DNA from 2 places in the Paenibacillus sp. FSL W8-0919 genome. Region 2 is predicted to be linked to the other one. Evidence: riboswitches for the same ligand, from Rfam matches in the RefSeq annotation. Region 2 holds a riboswitch; the other holds the start of a gene.

Region 1 (9,706 bases), 3.4 Mb from region 2:
AGGGCGAGCAGTCGAGACAAGCGTTCTTCAACGATATTATCAAAACCCAAGGCGTGCTGGGCGGTGTGCAGCATGAACATTAATTATCTGATCTACCGTAATTTGAAGAAAAATATTAAAAATTATTATCTGTACGTTTTCGCGCTGATTTTCAGTGTCGGCTTGTACTTCTCCTTCGTTACGCTGCAGTACGATCCATCCATGGATGAAGTGAAGGGCTCGGTGAAAGGAGCCGCCGGACTCGGGGCCGCCTCGGTGCTGCTGGTAGCAATTGTCGCCATCTTCCTGCTCTACGCCAATACGATATTCATCAAACGCCGAAGCAAGGAGATCGGGCTGTTCCAGCTGATCGGGCTCACCAAGGGAAAAATCTTCAGGATCCTGAGCGCGGAAAATCTGATCCTGTATTTCGGCTCGATGGTGATTGGCGTTCTTGCCGGCTTCGCCGCTTCCCGGCTGATCCTGATGATTCTGTTCAAGGTGACCGGCGTCGAAAGCGAGGCCACCCTTAGATTTTCCAGCCAAGCCTTGATCCAGACGGCCATCGTATTCGCCGCCATCTACATTCTGATCATGGTCATGAATTTCACATTCATTAAGGGACAGAGCATCCTGTCGCTCTTCCGGGTCGTATCGACCACCGAGAACCGCGTCCGGAAAATGTCGGTTGGCGAGATGATTCTCGGGCTGCTCGGCGTCGGGCTCATCCTGGTCGGTTACTATGTATCCACCAAGCTGTTCAGCGGTGATTTCACAAACATGAATGAATTGTTTATGGCGATGGTCTTCATTCTTGGGTCGGTCATTATCGGAACCTACCTGTTCTACAAGGGATCGGTCAGCTTTATTTTCAATCTGATCCGCAAGAGCAAGGGCGGGTATCTGTCGGTGAACGAGGTGCTCTCGCTCTCCTCGATCATGTTCCGGATGAAGTCGAACGCCCTGCTGCTCACCATTATCACAACCGTCTCAGCGCTCGCCATCGGGCTGCTGTCGCTAAGCTACATCTCGTATTATTCGGCGGAGAAGTCGGCGCAGCAAAGCGTTCCGAATCATTTTGCCATCGCGGTACAGGACGATCTTGCAGCCTTCACGCATGCGCTTGCGGAGGCGGATATTGAATTCAAGCAGACCGATCGGGACGTGATTCAGGTGGACGTCGACGTCTCCAGGATTATCGGTTCCAGCTTTGAAGAAACGGGACAGACCGGCTCCATGATCATCGGGGTCATCAGTGATGAAGGAATTAAAGACGTGGACCTATCCCCGGAAGAAACGCTGTTTACGGGTTCAAGCGATGCGATCCAGCAGTTCATGTCCATTCAGGCCACAGGACAGATTGAGCTTAGCGGAAGCAAGGAGAGCATTCCGCAACAGCTGATCGGAACGAACAAGGACTCCTACATCTCGGTTAATTTTTCCAACGGCGGCCTGCCGACCGCCATTGTCGACCAAACCGTATTTGAACGGTTAATGCAGGATCTCGATCCCAAGATCCAGAAGGGAACGACTGTCTACCATGGCATCGATATCGTAGATCCAGCGGCCATCAATCAGGCGAACCAAGTATACATGGATCTGGGGATTGGGGAACATCCCGGTAATTTCTCCCAAATCGGGATGATCACGGACCAGAAGATCAACATGGGGCTAATCATGTTTATCGTTGGCTTCCTTGGCCTAACCTTCCTTATTACTTCCGGTTGTATCCTGTACTTTAAGCAGATGGATGAAGGCGAGGAAGAGAAGCCGACCTACACGATTCTGCGTAAGCTCGGGTACACTCAGGGAAATCTGCTCCGGGGCATTCAGTTCAAGCAGCTCTTTAACTTCGGCATTCCGCTGATTGTGGGATTGTCGCACAGCTACTTTGCGGTTAAATCGGGCTGGTTCTTCTTTGGAACCGAACTTTGGACTCCAATGGTTATCGTCATGCTGCTGTACACGGCGCTGTACTCCATCTTCGGCCTGCTGTCCGTGATGTTCTACAAGCGAGTCATTAAAGAGGCGCTTTAAGTAGGGGAACAATATACAAGCAAGTTTGAGGGTTCTTCGAGCGTCTGGGTTTGTTCAAGTTAATAGAATGAAGAAGGTTAGCTAAATCATATAGAAAGCCAGTTTCGGTTGAGCCCGAAGCTGGCTTTATTTTCGCTTGAAGGTTCATTTTTTCAAGTTAAGAATCATTAGAAGCGGAGCGTTCCCCTTTATCCCCTGACTTCAGCAAACGAAATGGGATTAGAGGAAACCCGGGGATAAGAGGGATCGGAAGTACAATCCGCATGTGCAGTGCTGAGAACACCCCTCCTCTAACATTACCAATCCAGCGCCCTGCAGCTCTTCTGCAGCTTGCGGATGTAAACAATCTGGCCGATATGATAAGCATTATGTGTTGCAGCGTTGCTGATGATCTCCCACCACTTGGCCGGCTCCGGAAAACCGCTAACATCCTTCTCCAGGGTATCCGCAGACTCGGACAGCAGCGGCTGCCATCCTAGTAAAACCTCCAGCAGTCGTTTCCTTAGCTCGGCAAACGTCACATGATCCGGAAGGAGAAAGCTGAGATTATTGTCTTCAATTGCAGGCACCGCATCCATACGTTCTTCCCTGTACCGGGTCTGCCACGTTTCATTCCAATAGAGCAGATGCTGAACGATCTCTGCAATGCTGTGACTGTCGTTCGCCGGCGTCCAGAACGCCTCGTCCTCCGTCAGATCCCGGGTGGACTGCTGGAAGGGAATATACCAGCTCGGATCATTCGCACCCGCGAGCAGCTGATTTCTTAACACCTCACTTGCATGCGCCATAAATGCCTCACTCCTCCACGAAAAAATAAATGAGACGCACAGACAATCATTATTCATTGTATAACAGGTCATGTGTGCGGAGATCGGATGAAACGACTATAAACGTTTTTTCCTGAAGAGCTACCACTTAAGCCACAACCCCCTTGTTTACTTTCCTTATGCATCCCGGTTAGGACATGGGGTACAACAGAAAAAGCCTGCAGATCTGCTCCTTACGGAGGTTAATCTACAGGCTTAAGACGGCTCTAAGTGGGCCAGAGAGTGTTTAATGGCGAGCGTCTGGAACTGGAACCTTGTCGTGCCAAATCCAAGGCCAAGGAGCCGTCACCTAAGCTTCTCTGAATACGAATCTTGGTTAGGCAGCCGTTCGGGCAGCCTTCTCTCGGCTTTCTCGTTTCCCGACGAGGAAATAATACAGAATCACCGACAGCGCCAGCAGGACCGCTATGGTCATGTACATGCCCCGGAACCCTGCCAGCGGCGTAAGGAAGCCAAGAAGGAGCGGACCGAACCCGATGCCGACGTCCACAAAAATGTAAAAGGTCGATGTTGCAAGACCGATCCGGTGCGCCGGAGAGCGTTTAATGGCGAGCGCCTGGGAGCTGGACTGTGTCGTGCCGTATCCGAGGCCTACGAACACCGCGGACAGCAGAAGGGTTATTCCATGATGTGCCAGACCGAGCAGCAGGATCCCGATCGCAAAGGATACGATAGCCGGATACATCACAACATTCGCTCCCCGGTGGTCAAACCAGCGTCCGGTAAACGGCCGGGACAGAATCACCACGATCGCATACACGATGAAGAAGTAGGTTGCCGCTTCCACCAGCCCGATTTCCCCCGCAAAGATCTTCAGGTACGACAAAATGCTCGAATATCCAAAGCCCATCACAAAGCTTATGATCGAAATCGGAAGCGCCTTGAGCTCAATGAAGTTGGATAGCCGGAAGCCCTTCATCTCCCGTGCCTGTTCGGCGGTGAGCACCAGCTTCGGAATGCGCATGAATAACGAGGATACCAATGAGAGCACGCCCAGGATTGCACAAAGGACAAAATTGCCTGTCATGGAGGCATGCTCCAGAATCATAAGTCCGATGAAAGGGCCGATTGCCGATGCAATGATGATGCTGACACCATAATAACCTGTCCCTTCACCCCTTCTCGAGTTTGGAATCAAGCTCGCGGCAATCGTGCCGGTCGCGGTAGAGGCCAGCGCGAAGGCCAGGCCGTGGAGGAAACGGACGATGAGCAGCACCGCTAAGCTGTTAATGATGAAATACAAACCGATTAAGACGCTGAATGAGACCAATCCGGTCAACAGCAGCGGTCTTCGTCCGACCCTCTCGATAATGCTGCCTCCGATCAGCCGCCCGATCAGCGCCCCCACCACAAAGATACTGGAAGCAAAGCCGGCCATTCCAGTCGATGCATGGAATTCCTCAGCTGCATAAGTGGGCATAATAACAACCAATAGATAAAAACAAAGAAAGAGCAGGAAATTGACGCCGAACACAATCAAAAAGTCCTTGCTCCATAAACGATCTTGGGAGTTTTCTTGCTGCAAGTTAATCACCTTTTCTTATAATGTTATCCCTGACTGTCTCCATGACACGGATGACGCTGGCTTGTTCCTCAGCGGAGACACCTTCCATAATCTCCATCTCGTAGTCATCGAATAATTGACGAATCTGCAACGCGACATCGATGCCCTTACTTGATAAACGGATTCGCTTCTCCCGCTTGTCCGATGCCGGGATCTGCTCCACATAACCCAACTTGATCAATGCGTTCACCGTTCTAGTCACCGTGGGCTTCTCTACATACAAAACTTTGGACAATTCCACCAAGGTCATCGATTGGTTCGCGTCCAGATAATACATGATCGACCACTGGGCATAATACAGCCCAAAAACCTCGAGCCGCCGGTTCAGTTCATTGACGAACGGGCGGTACAGTCTGAAGTACTGCTGAAAAAAATGTCGGTGGGTGCTCATGGGGAAACCTCCATCCAATTGGTTACTCAAGGTAACTATTTGATTATAGAGTAGTGTTCCGAAAATGTCCAGACATAATGTCTGGTATTCTGATCCTTTTACTCGACGATGCATCAGTTCACCTAACAATGCCCATCGACCGTTTTTCAACACAGGTTATTCAGAATATATTCAGATTCATATGATTTAATTGGTATATTCCATCCGTCTTCTAGACAGATATTACAGGATTTGTGTGGTGAGGATGAATTGACGTTATCGGAAATACAACAAGAAGCGCTGGAACAGGCCAAGAAGCATGGGAGACTTGTCCGCTGGAAGAAAGGCGGATACTGGACGTATGAGGGTGTCTTGACGAAGGCAAGCGGTGATTCGCCATCTGTACCCAACTTGGAATGGTATTGCCGAACCAATACGATTTTCGCGCTTGTTAGGCGCGGGTACATTACAATGGATAATTGGAGCAGCTGTTCGCTCGTACAGAAAAATGATTGAATCCAAGCACCTGACTTGAAATGGCTTCCCTTAAAGCTGGAAGCACCATATCTTTAAGCAAATAACCCCAGAAGGTCGAGAATCGACATCCGGGGTTCTATTTTTTATGGAGGACTTATTACTCATGGCTTGGTTTATTTAACTTTGCGCACTTTCTATTGATCTCTTCCTCATGGCTTTTTAATTCCATGTAACGGACAATCAGCTTATCGAACGACTGCGAAAGTGCGACAACATCTTGATGTACGAATTCAAGACTGCCGGCCATTCGCTCAAGTTCCCTCCTGAGATATTCGAGCTCGTCGGATACATGCTTCAGTTCGTTCTCTATAGAAACCATCACATCCACCCACCCCCATCGTAGCAAGTGATTTATGACAGCTGCCAACGTTTTTGCGGCAAACCTTCTCAAACAGAGAGTTGATCGCTCATTCCTAAACGAACAAACCGTTAAAGCATGCTCCTCTTCATGAAATGTTGAAGGCTACCCGATTCAGTTTCTGCAGCGGCGTCAGGTCAGCAGGGTTATCTAAAATAAACAGTTCCCTATTCAATCGTTGTCGCATGGCGGATCAGAGGTTTCCGTCGTATTCGGCCAATTGCAGGGATCGTGGTTGCATATGAGCGTCCACAACAGCCTCTGCAGCTTCGCGTCACCACCCTTTCGATGGGTTTGCGATAGATTGTACGAATTATGAATTAGTTTAAATTTTAACTATCTGTCATCAGTGGCTTGCCTATAATTATAAAATTTTACTTTAATAAATAAAATACCCATAATTGGGTAATTAGTGCTTGTGTATTGCCTATATCTTCATGTAAATTTTCTTAGGAATGCCCCTTTATGATTGACTCTCGTTTTGGCGTATATCTTTTTGATGAAAGTACGGACCGTGCTTTGACTGATTCCATAAATATCCGCAATTTCAGGCACGTTTTTATTTTCCAGCCATTCGTAGGCGATTTCTTTCTCGCGGTTTGTTAATTCATATTGGTCAAAGAGTGAGTAGGTCAGCTCTTTTTGTAGCATGGGATCCTTTTGGGGTAACTTTTCTTCAATATTTTTGGCCAGATGTTCAATGAGGGGCAGTACAAATGTAACCTCGTGAAAGTAATGAAAACAGAGGCTGAGGTAGCCTATAATAACATGATTTATTCGTATTGGCGTGCAAACGCAGGACAGCTCTGCAAACAATTTATTGCTGTGCTCGGCGCCGATTACGACTGAGACCGATTGATTTTCCATGGATAACGCAATGGCATTGATTCCCGCCTTGTTCATAGCAGAAGATGTTCCGATTTTCAAATGATTTCTTTCAAAATAACCTTTTAACAGCTCCGTCCCGCAATAATCGATAACGGTTCCCTCTGGGTCCGCAATCACAAATAATATTCCTGGTTTCCTCTTGCAACAGATACAGGATTTCTTTTCGCTCGATCAGCCTTTCTTTAATTTCAGAGATGCTGAGGATATTAGGAAAATGATCGTTTACTTTCAGCAATGTTCTTTGGCCCATTATTTTCCCTTCTTCCTTGTTAAGAATAAGTGATTAATAATGAAATCGATCTCCTATTTATCGCCGCTGTGAAGATTCGGTAGCTCTTAGCGAAAAATAAAAAACCTCCATCCATGAAGATTACCATAGCAAAATAGGACGGAGGCTTCCGTCGTATTCGGCAACTGGCTGGCATCACGTATCTTAGCAGATTCGCATTAGCCCCTATAGCTTTGCGTCGCCACTTTTCAGTGGGTTTGCTATTATCGTACGAAACGATTCGATTGGTTTGCTGTCAAAGACGCTGCCGCATGAATATTCCTTGTTATCCGCTGAGAGTCGAACTGCTGTAGTTATACCGCGCTGCGGGAAATCATGTTCCGCATCATTCACCTCCTTTCAGGCAATTGACCGTAACTTTTAAGGAACAGGCAGTTACTGCAGGAGCCTCCCTATAAAAATTTGTGAACAACAAATAGCCTCCGTCAGCTTGTAGACATAGGTAGTAACTAGCAAGAAGTGACGGAGGCTTCCGTCGTATTCGGCAACTGGCTGGCATCGCGGTTCTATGCAGAACCCCATTAGCCCCTATAGCTTTGCGTCGCCACTTTTCAGTGGGTTTGCGATTATCGTACGAACGATTCAATTGTCGAAAGATACAACATATAGTTCTGAATGAATGACCTAATCAAACTATAACTTACATTGTTTTTCATTGAATATAGGCTTCATGACTCAAATTCCCGACAATTTCCTGCTGGATTTTGTAATTTTTTGTCACAAAGTAACTAGCAGAGCGTGTAATATGTCAAAATAACCAGCTTCTCCATGATTTAAAAAAGCTTTGCCGCTTCGGCTGCCCGCCGAAGGCCTTCCTCAATGATTTCCTCGCTTCGATCCCGGAATTGATTATGCCCCTCAATGATAATCGTAGTAATGTCGGTAATCCCGAACACGTTGAGATGATTTTTTACGAAGCTGACCGCCATCTCGGATGGATCGCCCTCCGCATAGATCCCGCCTCTAGCATTCAGCAGTGCTGCTTTTTTGTCACCCAACAGACCGACCAAGCCCTGCTCCGTATATTTGAACGTTTTACGCGGATGATGCATGTAGTCCAGGTAGGCATGCAGCACTGCAGGAACCGTCAGATTCCAGAGCGGGAAGGCAAACACCAATTTGTCGGCGGCAAGAAATTGCTCCAAGTGCCGGTTGACGATGTCCCGAACGGCCTGCTCTTCCTCCGAAAGCTCCATGCCCATGGCTGACTTGAAATTCCCGCTAATCATAATGTCGTCCAGAAGGGGAATGCGTTCCTGATACAGGTCGACCTCAACCACCGCATCATTCGGATGTGCCTCGCGGTAGCTATTGAAAAATGCGTCGTATAATCTGCTTGTGACGGCCCCTTGGCGGTTGTTGGCTTTAATGAATAAAGTGGTTGTCATTAGAATCTCCTCCTATATTTCCTATTTGTAATGAATGGACTCGAAAGCATGCGATATCAGCTTCCCGCCGCTCTTATATGACCGTGCTCCGTTTTCCCGAACCGTAGGGAATAGAACATCAGCATGGCGAGCAGCAGCCCGGCTAGCACCAAATAAATATTGCTGTAAACCTGCCCCTCGGCATAGGCATACAAGGGGTTCCACGATACCTCGGAGCGGATATCGAGCATTGTTCCGTACACACCGGAAGCGATCCCCGCCGAAATAAAATTCAGCATCTGCATCAATCCCATCCCGATGCCGGCTTGCTCTTTCGCTAAGCTAAGGGAGACGGAGTTGGATAGTGCAATCATCCCGAACGTCTGCCCGACATTACCTAGAATCAGGAAGAGAGCAACCGCGACGGCTGAAATGGCGGAGAACGTGGATAAGAGTACAAAGCAAGCGACCAACATAATCATGGCGGTTAGAAACAGATCCGTGTTCCCTTTGGCATCGGCCAGCTTTCCCCCTGTCTTCCCGAGCAGAGCGGAGGCCGCGGCGGCCGGCACCATGACAAATCCGATCCAACCTGGAGGCAGCGCATGAATCTCTGCCAGCAGCAACGGGCTTAGAAAATGCAGCGCAAAGGCCGCGCCGCTGAACAGAAACATGATGACAAGCCTAACCGAATACTCTTGATTCCGGAACAAAACCGGGCTCACGAACGGGACGGATGCACGATGAATCCGGACAATGAACAACGCGGCTACCAGCAGTCCGGCTAGCGGAAGCCACCAGATTCCGTTCGTTATTCCCAGCAGCAGACAAGTGATCGCGACAGCCAGCAGGCCGCCTCCCAGCAGGTCGAATGATCCTGGAAACTGAGGGTCTTCGTCCTTCAGATATTTCCGGTAAAAAGGAAGCGTGATGAGAATCAGCAAAGGGATGCTGAACAGCCAGCGCCAATGAGCAAAGCCGGCCACTAGCGAGGACACCACCGGCCCAAGCGCGCTGCCGATGGACAATCCAATAAAGGCTGTCGCCATGGCTGCTCCTCTTCGCTCCGGCGGGAAGTAGCGAATCGGTATAAGCGTTGCCGCCGCCGGTATCGCCGCCGCGCCGATCGCCTGAAGGCATCTTGCGGCAAGGACCATCCAGAATGCCTGGGAGACGAGGCCGACCAGAGAGCCGGCCGCGAACAGCAGCAGACCGAATGACAGCAAATTTTTGAGCTGGTAGCGTTCCGTCAGCTTCCCGTACAGAACCGTGCCGATCCCGTACAGCAGGGAATACGAGGAAGTTACCCAGCTAACCTGAGCGGTGCTCAAGCTGAATTCCTCCCGCATGTCCGGCAGGACAAAGTTAAACATCAATCCGCTCATAGCGGACAGACACAGCGTGAACATGAGGACACGCATCAGCTTCCGAGTCTCCATTAAAGCTTCACCCTCCTTGTGAGTAGAAAATTTTAAACAGCGAGATTAGCA
Region 2 (9,706 bases):
CGCCAAGGAGTAATCCAAGCGACAAGCCTACACCGCCCATGGAAGCCCATATGCCCATTGCACGGTTACGTTCCGCTCCTTCGTTAAAGTTAGACACAATCAATGACAACGTTGCGGGAGAGAGCAGAGCTCCTCCAAGACCCTGCACCCCTCTTGCGACGATGAGCATCAGCTGCGATTCAGATAATCCTCCAAGCAGCGAACCTAGGCCAAAGAGTGCCATAGCGATTATAAACATGCGCCGTCTGCCAAGAAGATCCGATAAGCGCCCGCCAAGCAGCAAGAAACCGCCGTAAGCGAGTGAAAATGCACTGACGACCCATTGCAGATGGTTTGCCGAAAACCCGAGTTCGTTGCCGAGAGACGGCATCGCTACAAAAATTATGGTGTAATCGAGTGCCATAACGAGCTGGGAGATGGCTAGAATGAAAAGTGCCAAGCCTTTGAATTTACTTGAACTCATATACAATTTCCCCTTCCATTTTATAGACTAAACGATCTAATATAAACATAATTAGGAACCAATCGATCTAATATGCGCAATATTATAGACCAATCGATCTAATATATGCGCGATTGTAGACTTGAATGATCCAAAATGATCGCCATTACGGACTGATCATTCTATTATTCGCATGAAAAAATGAAGCGCGAAAAAGGACGCTTCATTTATGATCAAGTACAGATAGAGTAACTGAAGCAACTTGTTCGATGACGAGAGGGTCGTCCGTTAATTTTGCTACTTGCGTCAGTGCATAACGCGAATGGTATAAATATCGTGCCAGCGAGCGAAGATCCTGATTCAATCCTAACTCTCCCTGCTCTTGGCCACGGGCTAGTGCCTCGTATAGCGCTTGCTCCAAACGAATCTTATCTTGCTCGAAAATCTGTGCAATCTCGGGATCATGAGGTACCTGATCAATTGCGCTATGCAGAATTAGGCACTCCTTGCGGCGCTGCTCATCCTTCAAAGTATCGACGATAATCGCAAAGATTTCGGCAATCGTACCCTTGACAGGGCCTGGTTGAGCCAAATGGGCGATGACGGCAGATGATTTCTCGTCCAGGTAATACTTAACCGCTTTGATAAAGAGATCTCGCTTCGTTCCGTAGGTGTCATACAAGCTTTGTCTCGCTATACCCAATCCTTCGAGCAAAAGCTGCAGTGACGTGCCTTCATAACCGTAATGACCGAATACTTCCATAGCCTTATGTAGGACCAGTGTCGTGTCAAATTCTTTGTTCCTTGCCAATTTTCGTCTGCCTCCTTCACTCCCATAATACTATCGTTATCGGATTATTCAGTCAAGAATGAGGGTTCAAGAAATCGACTTTCCAGACCGTTCGGTCTATATTGATTAAAAAAATACAGTGCTTCAACTACATTGTCTTATTAGCACCTCCTTTTGATGGCTTCATCATATCAATTATAGATCGTTCAGTCAATAATAAACCATAAAATTTTCTTCTCGAACTTTGCCGTTCAGTGCTTAAGCATAGGACGGGATGCTGCAAGAAATAAAGCTCTCCCTGCCCAGGTTACTGGACAAGAAGAGCCGAAGTACAACGTGCTATTGTTTCATGTTCATCCGTTTGCGACCTAACCATACACCGAAAGCGATCAGCCCGAGACCCGCTAAATAGAACGGATAAGGACTCGATTCACCCGTTTTTGGAAGCATCGGAACCGTTGGCTGCGGTGTCGAAGCGTTCTCAGACGGAGTTGGTGCATCCGGCTTTTGAGGCTCAGGCTCGACGCCTCCTCGCGGAATATCCTCTTCGTCAATATCGACGGCAGGTGTTTCCGGTTCTGTCGGAGGTGTCTCAGGCGTTTGAGGCGTTGTTGGTTCACCTCTTGGAACATCCTCGTCCGGCACCTCTACCTCACCGGTCGGATTGCCAGGATTCGTTGGGTTCCCCGGATTACCTGGATCCGTCGGATTGCCAGGATTCGTTGGGTTCCCCGGATTTCCTGGGTCCGTCGGATTGCCTGGATCCGTTGGGTTCCCCGGATTTCCTGGGTCCGTCGGATTGCCCGGATCGGTTGGGCTCCCCGGGTAGCCTGGATCGGTCGGATTGCCAGGATCCGTTGGGTTTTCAGGATCTGTTGGATCTGTTGGATCCGTAGGCTCGCCAGGTATAACCGGCTCTTCCTTGCGGTTTGTAACGATCATTTTCTTAACATTATCTTGATTCTTGATGCTGGAGTCAATCGTTACGTCCCACTTCGCTTGCTCGATCTTATATCCTTCAGGAGCAGCCAGCTCTTCCAAAATATACTCGTCGTACAGCAGCTTTGTGAACAGGATCTTGCCTTCCTCGTCCGAGGATTTTACGATCGGCGCACGTTTGCCAGCTTTGTCGTAAAGCGCAAACTTGACTCCCGCCAGCGGCTTCGTCTGTTCGTCCTGATCCACCTTCGTTACTTCCAGGCTTCCCGTTACGCCGCCTCCCGAACCTGAACCGGAGGAAGTACGGACAATAACCTCTTCCGTCGTTTCCCGGATCTCCGTCTTCAGCTGATCTCCTTCAAGAGCCACCTTATTCTGTACTGCCTCTTTATCTTCAGCAATAATGAACGACTGATATTCCAAAATATAGGCCGTAGAGATGTCATTTGTGAATTTCAACTCGAATGTCTCTTTATCACCATCAAGCCTATGGATGGTTAAGGTATAATCCTTCCCTTTAGTCAGTTCTTGGGCTTTTTCCGCTTTTCCGTTTGCATTGATCTTGGTCGCATACAAGCGGAAGGAATCCTCGATCAAGATCTGGTTCGGACTTGGATTATCGATAATTTTTGCGTTGGAAATATGCGACTGACCTTCGTTGATGCGAATTTCCCAGTCGATTTTGTTTCCGTTCTGGGAGCCGCTCTTCTTCACATATTCCCCGCCGTGAGGAATCGTTACGCTGGCGTTCCATGTTGCCTTTTTCGCGCTGCCATCGGACAGCTCCGCAGTATTATCGATTTTGTTGACAATCAATGTACCTTCCAGCGATGTTTTGAATTCAATCCAGTATGCGGATGAGATCGGGCCGACAAAGCGAATGGACAGCTTGTTGCCATTAGCTTCTGATGGTCCTGTCACTTCATATTGAGAAGCGGGAACTAGCGAGCCCTTCTGAACGCCATTCCGTCCTCCAGTCAGCTTCATTTCATAGACCTTGACCGAACCCGGAACAAGCTTCTGATCCTGCTGCAGCACATCGGTAACGATCGCTTCCTGAAGCGAATCAAGATTATAGTTCATCTTGACGTTCCACGTAATTTCTTTGCTGATCGGATTGTAGCTGCCGTCTTTACCGCCGTTATTTTTCGTATAACCATCAGCGGAGAAGCTTGCATCCCGCACAATCGGGCCTTTCACCTTGCCTTCCTCGACCCATGTCATCGAGGCTCTGTTTAAAAAGTCCCATTTGCGATCCTTCAGCCAGTTGATGTTAAACTTCGTTTCATATTCGATCGTATAGGTGGTGTCAATCTTGGAGAACTCGATGATAAAGCCTTCGCGTAAATCATTGTACTTCACCGTGTACTCGCTCGCTGGAACGACTTTACCGTCCGCTTTTACGATTACCGAATCCGGAACGAATTCAAGTCCGCCTTGCGGGAACGTATCCGTGATGACTACATTCTCCATGATGTATTTGGTGCCGTCCGGCTTTTTATCGCCATTGACGGTAATTATCCACTTCGCGGCTTTTGTGTCAAAATTGACGTTCGAGGATCCTTTTACCAGGGCACGGCTTCCGTAGCCCGGAGCCGTTACTTCCTTAGACGCTTCACCCGATACGACTTTGTTCTTGACTGCGTTCCCCTCGGAGCTCAAGCGATCGACCGGCTCCGTCTGGTAAACAATCGTATAAGGCGAATCGATATCCTTCTTGAATTGTAGCTCGAATCCGTGCTTACCTTTCGCTACAGCGGTGTATTCATCCGCTGATACCAAAGCGCTGGCATCCTTCGAATCCCCGTTATACACCTTCAGCGAATCGGCAATCCAGGAATGGTTCTCGCTAACTTGGTCCGTAATGATGGCTTGAGCGCTCGGAATCTTCTTCTCGTTGAAATTGTATTTCACCGTCCAAGTGATGATCCCCGTGTCCTTGTCCTGGCTATATGTCTTATCCAAGAAACTGCCGCGATCTACTGTTACTGTAGCCGTCGATTGGGCATTTTCCATCCCGTCGCCAGATAGAACTGCGGTGTTCTCAAAACGGGACTGTTCGCCGACAAGCTTCGTCGAAAAGCGAATTTCGTAGGCTTTGCTGATCGTCTCATCCAAGAATGCAAGCTCCAGCTTGCCGCCACCGCCTGTTTGGACGGTGTACTTGCCGGCATCCAGCCGTTCGCCAAGAACCGCCGAGCCGTCACCGTTAACCTGCAGATTGTATACCTCAACGGAATCCCCGATGAGCTCCAAGCCTTCAGGCATTTCATCGGTGATGACCGCGTGCTTGACCTTATTGAGCGACTTGTTGATCTGTACCGTCCAATCGATCCGGTCTTTGCCAATCGCTTTTCCTTGCTTCTCGATCAGCTTTCCGCCTTGCGGCTTCAGATTCACGACGACGGTCTGAACCCCGCCCTTTATCGGAATAGCAATAATGATTTCCGTGCTTCCTTTAAGAACTTCCTTCTTGAACTCTGTACGAATTTCCAGCTTGCCGCTGATGTTGGAATGGCTCTCCACGTAATCGTTGAAGGTCATCACAACCTTGCCGCTGCGGTCCACCGTAAAACGGCCGACTTCACCCTGACCGGCAACGAGCGGCGAGTCAATGTCCGTGAAGATTTCAAACTGCTGCGGCAGATCGAAGGTAAAGGTGTCCCCGTTCTTATAGTTGTGACCGTTCGGCAGCTCCCATTCGTAGCCTAGATTAACGGCTGCACCGATATCCAGGCTGCTGTCCGGATTATAAACGGCATCAATGACGGTGCCATCCATGTCGGTTAACACAACTTTGGTTAAAATGCTATCATTATTGATTTCTGATTCGGACGGGCCATAAACATCATCCGTCACTCCATACACTGAATCCTGCACGCTTACCGGTTCTGGAACATTAGTCGATGCATTGACCGTCCAGTCCGATCCTCCAAACCACGTTTGGATCATAAGCAGCAGAGCCAATACGATTCCACTTACTTTTTTCTTCATGATCTCTCCCTCAGCCTCTCCATTACCCTCAATATATTTGGTTCCGATGTCGCTTTCGCGTGCGCAAATCGAGCCAACCATCTCTCGGATCATATGCCGATAAGAGATTTGTTCGTCCATCACCTCCGCATACTTTTATTTGGCGCACGATACATTGGTGCCTGTATTTTCCTTAAGAACCAATTGAGCTTCTAGCATTGTAACGCCCGATTCTGAATATTTTCTGAATAAAAACCCGAATAAGCCTTGGACAATGGTCCAAAGCTTAAGGTTTTAGCTATAAAATTATTTTAATAATACTTGGCTGCAGAATAGCGAGATGCCTCTTTAATCATTTTGAAACCGGCACCCTTGCTCTTCCATCCCGCATCAACGGTCGTGTCGATCGTTACCCACCGCCCGTTCAGGTAAACCTCATTCCAAGCGTGGTAAACGTCAACATAATCCGTTGTCCCCATTACAAGCTTAGTCGGAATGTCCACGCTCCGCAGCATGGATGCGAACAGAGAGGCGTAATCATAACACATGCCTTTTTTCCCTGACAGCGTGCGGTCAATATCGGGAAGATAGTCCGTCAGCTCACTGGATGCGAGTGCTTTGTCGTACCGGATCGTATCGACGATATATTCGTGGATCAGCTTTACTTTTTCCTCGTCGGTGTCTGCGGACCGAGTTAGCTTCTTTGCAAGCTGAGCCGCCTTGTCGCTTGAACGCCAATCGATGTTTTGTACCGAGTTCAAAAATACCTTGCTGCTATTGGTCAGTTGAAGCTTAACTTCCGCTTCTTGAACGATCTTATACTTGGTACCGTTGACCTGCTCCAGCACTTTTATGGTATAACGACCGTTTCCCATTTGCAGCGGAAAGGTCTCCTGCTGCTTGTCCGCTAAAAGCGTATATGTATACTTGTTTTGCCCTTTTGCAATCATAAGCTTCGTCTTCACGTCCGCTTTCACGTCATAGCGAACGGCGATGACTCCGCGATCAAGCTGCTCCAGATCCAGCCAATCTCCCGTTTGGGAAGCATGTACAACCGGAGCCAATACGAATAACGCAATAAACCCTACAATAGCCAACACCATGTTGCGCATACTATAAACTCCCTTCGGTAGCCAGGCTGCCATTGACGGTTCATCAAGAAGGCCCTGTGGCTTTGCGTCCTTATCTTTCGACAAGTTTGCCGTTATCGTAGTAGAGTTTTCAAAGAATTAATTGAATAAAAATCTCATATAAAAAACAAAAAAAGCATCTTCGTTCGGTAGCTGGCTGCCATTGATGGTTTATCAAGAAGGCCCTATAGCTTTGCGTCCTTGCCTTTCGACAAGTTTGCCATTTATCGTGAGTAGCTTTATGTGAGTTCATCATACCAAATATCTCTAATTCTATCAAGCAAATTTTGAGATTCATAGACGAGGATCGACAACAAAAAAACGTCTCCACTGAGACGCTCTTTTGTCAATTCCGCTTGATCATCAATCCATTAGGGGAGTCCTTAGAGGGACAGCTCCTTTTTTAACCGATCGAGCTGCAGCAGGTGGTGCCTGTAATGCATCTCTACCAGCAGAAACCACTCTTTGGCGTTTAAGGCTCCGAATCCGGGATGAGGAATCGTGATGCTGCTGTCTGCTTGACGCACAACCGGTTCCGTTCGCTTCATCCGCTCCGCTACGCCCTGAAGACCTTCAACTAACTGCTCTTTGCTCATCGGCTGCTGCGGCGTGTACTGCGGAGACGCCGGAATTCGTATCCTGACAGGCGGAAAACTTCCGAGCTCGAATACCGTCTTGCCTCTCTCCGTTTTTTCCCCAGGGGATTCGACGGCCGTTTCGTTTCCGGCCAAACATTGGTCGACATTGCGCAGATGCATATATTGAGCCGATTGAATCAAATGCATGTACATTTGCCCAATGGACCATTCCTCTTCGTTCGGCTTGATATGCAGCTCCTCCAGCTCCAGGTGTCCCAGCTCGTTTAAATACATCGCTACTGTTGTTTCAAACGCCTGCAAAGCTTCTACTGTATTTCTCATCATGATATCTCCTCTTCCATCTGGTATATACCCAATATAAAAAAACGCTCCTGACAACAGCGTGTCAGTAGCGTTTTCGTATTTTTTCAGCTTCTTCACGAATCCGGTTACGAAAGGAATCAGGTTCCAGCACCTCCACGTCCCCACCCCAGCTGAGAATATAGGGGAGCAATTCTTCCGGCTGTCTGACTCGAAAGCGGACCAGAAGACCGTGTTCCCTTTGCTCAGAAGCTTCGATATAGAAGCTCGCGGTCTCGGTGATTTTATCGGCAATTTCCGGATTTACTTGAATCGTCACATGAACGTTACGATCGTCAGGCGGACGATATTGACTCAGCTTAAATCCTTGGGGAAGGTTAAACCTTTCCTCTAGGACCGTAACATCCCTCATGCGCGATAATCGGAAATGACGGATCTCCTGACGCAGCTCGCAGCGTGCGATCATGATCCAATTCCCTTGGACGAGCACAAGGCCATATGGAGCAACGATCCGGTCGCTCATCCGTTTTCCATCCGAATCCGGTATTTTTTTCAGGTAACGCATCCTTATCTTCCGCCGCTCCAAAATGGCACCCCGAACCTGTCCAAGCTCGTTCTCCCCCTGCCCGCCGGGATGAAGAAACTGCATCGTTTCCCGGACATCCGCTGAGGCCTCACGAATGGGTTCAGGAAGTATCGCTTCAATCTTGCTTCGAGCTGCCCTCGCAGCTGCTTTGTAGTCGCCATCCAGCCGCTGCTCAATCATATCCGTCCCCATGAGCAATGCCACCGCCTCTTCCGCAGTAAAACCAACCGGCGGCAAAAAGTACCCTTCCATTAGGGAATACCCATGCCCTGGAGACCCAAGTATCGGAACCCCTGCTTCGCTGAGCGCTTGCATGTCTCGATATATTGTCCGCACGCTTGTCTCGAAATGGGCAGCCAAATCTTCCGCCCGCAGCACCTTGCTCCGCTGCAATTCAAGCATGATGGCGAACTGGCGCTCGGTTTTGTTCATCGTTTCTCCCCTCCGCTAATACATAAAAACCCGGAAAACGGACAACCAACATTGTCTGTCTTCCGGGATCATAAATGGGACCTGGTCAATTATCCATATTACGGACCATTGCTTTATGAGATGAAGCTTAATTCAGCTTTGACCGATTCTGTTGCTGGGTTATTCTCAATTTCTCAGGGGTAACATCGTCACCATTCGGGTCTACAACCTTCAGGGTAGACATCGTGGAGAGAACCTGGCCCCGGATGTCTTTCAAGTATTCCTGGCGAAGCTTTTGCTGTTCGGTATATTCTTCTTGGGTCAATCCTTCGGATTTCTGCTTGCGGCTCAGTTCATTGATTCTATGCAATGAAGGAATGGTCATCGTTATCGTTCATCCTTCCATATAATTAAGATGTAATTGTTAGTTTACTGTAAAAGGATTGAACTTGCAATAGAACCAGTCCCGGCCTTCCTGGGATGAAGAGGTGGTTGCGTAAGCGAAAAACACATCGAACAAATTGGATTCGATGTGTTTTTCAATTGATCTCAATGTAAATATCTTATTCATCACTTTGGATTACCTATTTCATTTTCCATGGAACCTGGTCTTTGATTGATTGTCTTCTATTGATTGCGAAGAGCCTTTGCATCGCGAAGTAAATAACCCGCAGCCTCGGCAGCTATATGTTTTCCTTTCTGTGCACGTACTTCTTGAATGAAACTGCTAAGGTTTTGCTTTTGTAATTTCTTCAGCAAACTGTTGGCGATGCCTTGGTTGTCAATCCACCCCACGTCTGCGAAACGGTGAACTAACTCCTCAAGCGTCTCGTAACTTGTGTTGACTTGAAACTCAATAGACTTTGTTGCAGCATTCCCTGCCAAATCAAAGGCCGTTACCGTAAAGGTATGTGTTCCAAGATCAAGCTTGTACATTGGGATATCACTTACAGTGTTTAGCACTTTCCCGTCCAGCATTACTTCTGTTTTCTTATTGTCGATTCCGGTCAGGCTGTCGGAGAGCTCAAATTTCGGTTGAAATATACCTGTGTTGTATTCAGATGTGACAACGCGATGGATCGTAATTTCAGGAGCCGTCCAATCGACGGTAACGCTGCTGGCAGCCTTATAGTTCCCGTCCTCCGTCGCTGCCGTAATGACTGCTTTCCCTTCCCCTACTGCTGTCACCAATCCGTTATCGTCAACCGTAACGACCTGAGCTTGATCCGTACTCCATGAAATCTTTTTATTGCTCGCGTTGTCAGGCTCAATCGTGGCGAGTAACTTAGTTGTGCGATCCGACAAAGAATTAAAGGTCAACGCTGGTCTATCGAGCGAAATTCCTGTAACGGGTACGGATTCAGAGGAATAGCTAACAATAAGCTCATTAAGCGCAATGTTTCCCCATATCCGATTCGCATCGTTAACCTTCAATCGAAGTTTATAGGCGTTAACCGTTGGAAAAGTAACCGTATGCCGTTCTTTGGTGCTGTCGTTCAGCTTCCATTCAATCCTTGCATTGGATAAAGCCGTGTT

What was found. A riboswitch is a leader RNA that binds a small molecule or an ion and turns the genes downstream of it on or off. The one in region 2 is predicted to bind cyclic di-GMP.
Region 1: it holds a riboswitch for cyclic di-GMP, as region 2 does, so the genes downstream of both, NST44_RS06270 (helix-turn-helix transcriptional regulator) here and NST44_RS21995 (transglutaminase-like domain-containing protein) in region 2, are expected to answer to the same signal.

Annotation. Positions count from the first base shown of each region.
Region 1 is NZ_JBBOPV010000001.1:1,438,569-1,448,274, reverse strand. It holds gene NST44_RS06305 (ABC transporter ATP-binding protein) at 1-83, shown strand, start outside; gene NST44_RS06300 (FtsX-like permease family protein) at 73-2,016, shown strand; gene NST44_RS06295 (DinB family protein) at 2,313-2,804, opposite strand; gene NST44_RS06290 (MFS transporter) at 3,160-4,377, opposite strand; gene NST44_RS06285 (MarR family winged helix-turn-helix transcriptional regulator) at 4,370-4,798, opposite strand; gene NST44_RS06280 (hypothetical protein) at 5,048-5,293, shown strand; gene NST44_RS06275 (aspartyl-phosphate phosphatase Spo0E family protein) at 5,412-5,633, opposite strand; gene NST44_RS06270 (helix-turn-helix transcriptional regulator) at 6,108-6,677, opposite strand; cyclic di-GMP riboswitch class I at 6,967-7,061, opposite strand; cyclic di-GMP riboswitch class I at 7,330-7,424, opposite strand; gene NST44_RS06265 (FMN-dependent NADH-azoreductase) at 7,623-8,237, opposite strand; gene NST44_RS06260 (MFS transporter) at 8,294-9,655, opposite strand.
Region 2 is NZ_JBBOPV010000001.1:4,854,285-4,863,990, forward strand. It holds gene NST44_RS21980 (MFS transporter) at 1-463, opposite strand, end outside; gene NST44_RS21985 (TetR/AcrR family transcriptional regulator) at 666-1,253, opposite strand; gene NST44_RS21990 (collagen binding domain-containing protein) at 1,572-5,285, opposite strand; gene NST44_RS21995 (transglutaminase-like domain-containing protein) at 5,456-6,256, opposite strand; cyclic di-GMP riboswitch class I at 6,270-6,357, opposite strand; cyclic di-GMP riboswitch class I at 6,420-6,506, opposite strand; gene NST44_RS22000 (DinB family protein) at 6,658-7,194, opposite strand; gene NST44_RS22005 (helix-turn-helix transcriptional regulator) at 7,259-8,191, opposite strand; gene NST44_RS22010 (DUF896 domain-containing protein) at 8,319-8,555, opposite strand; gene NST44_RS22015 (discoidin domain-containing protein) at 8,798-9,706, opposite strand, start outside.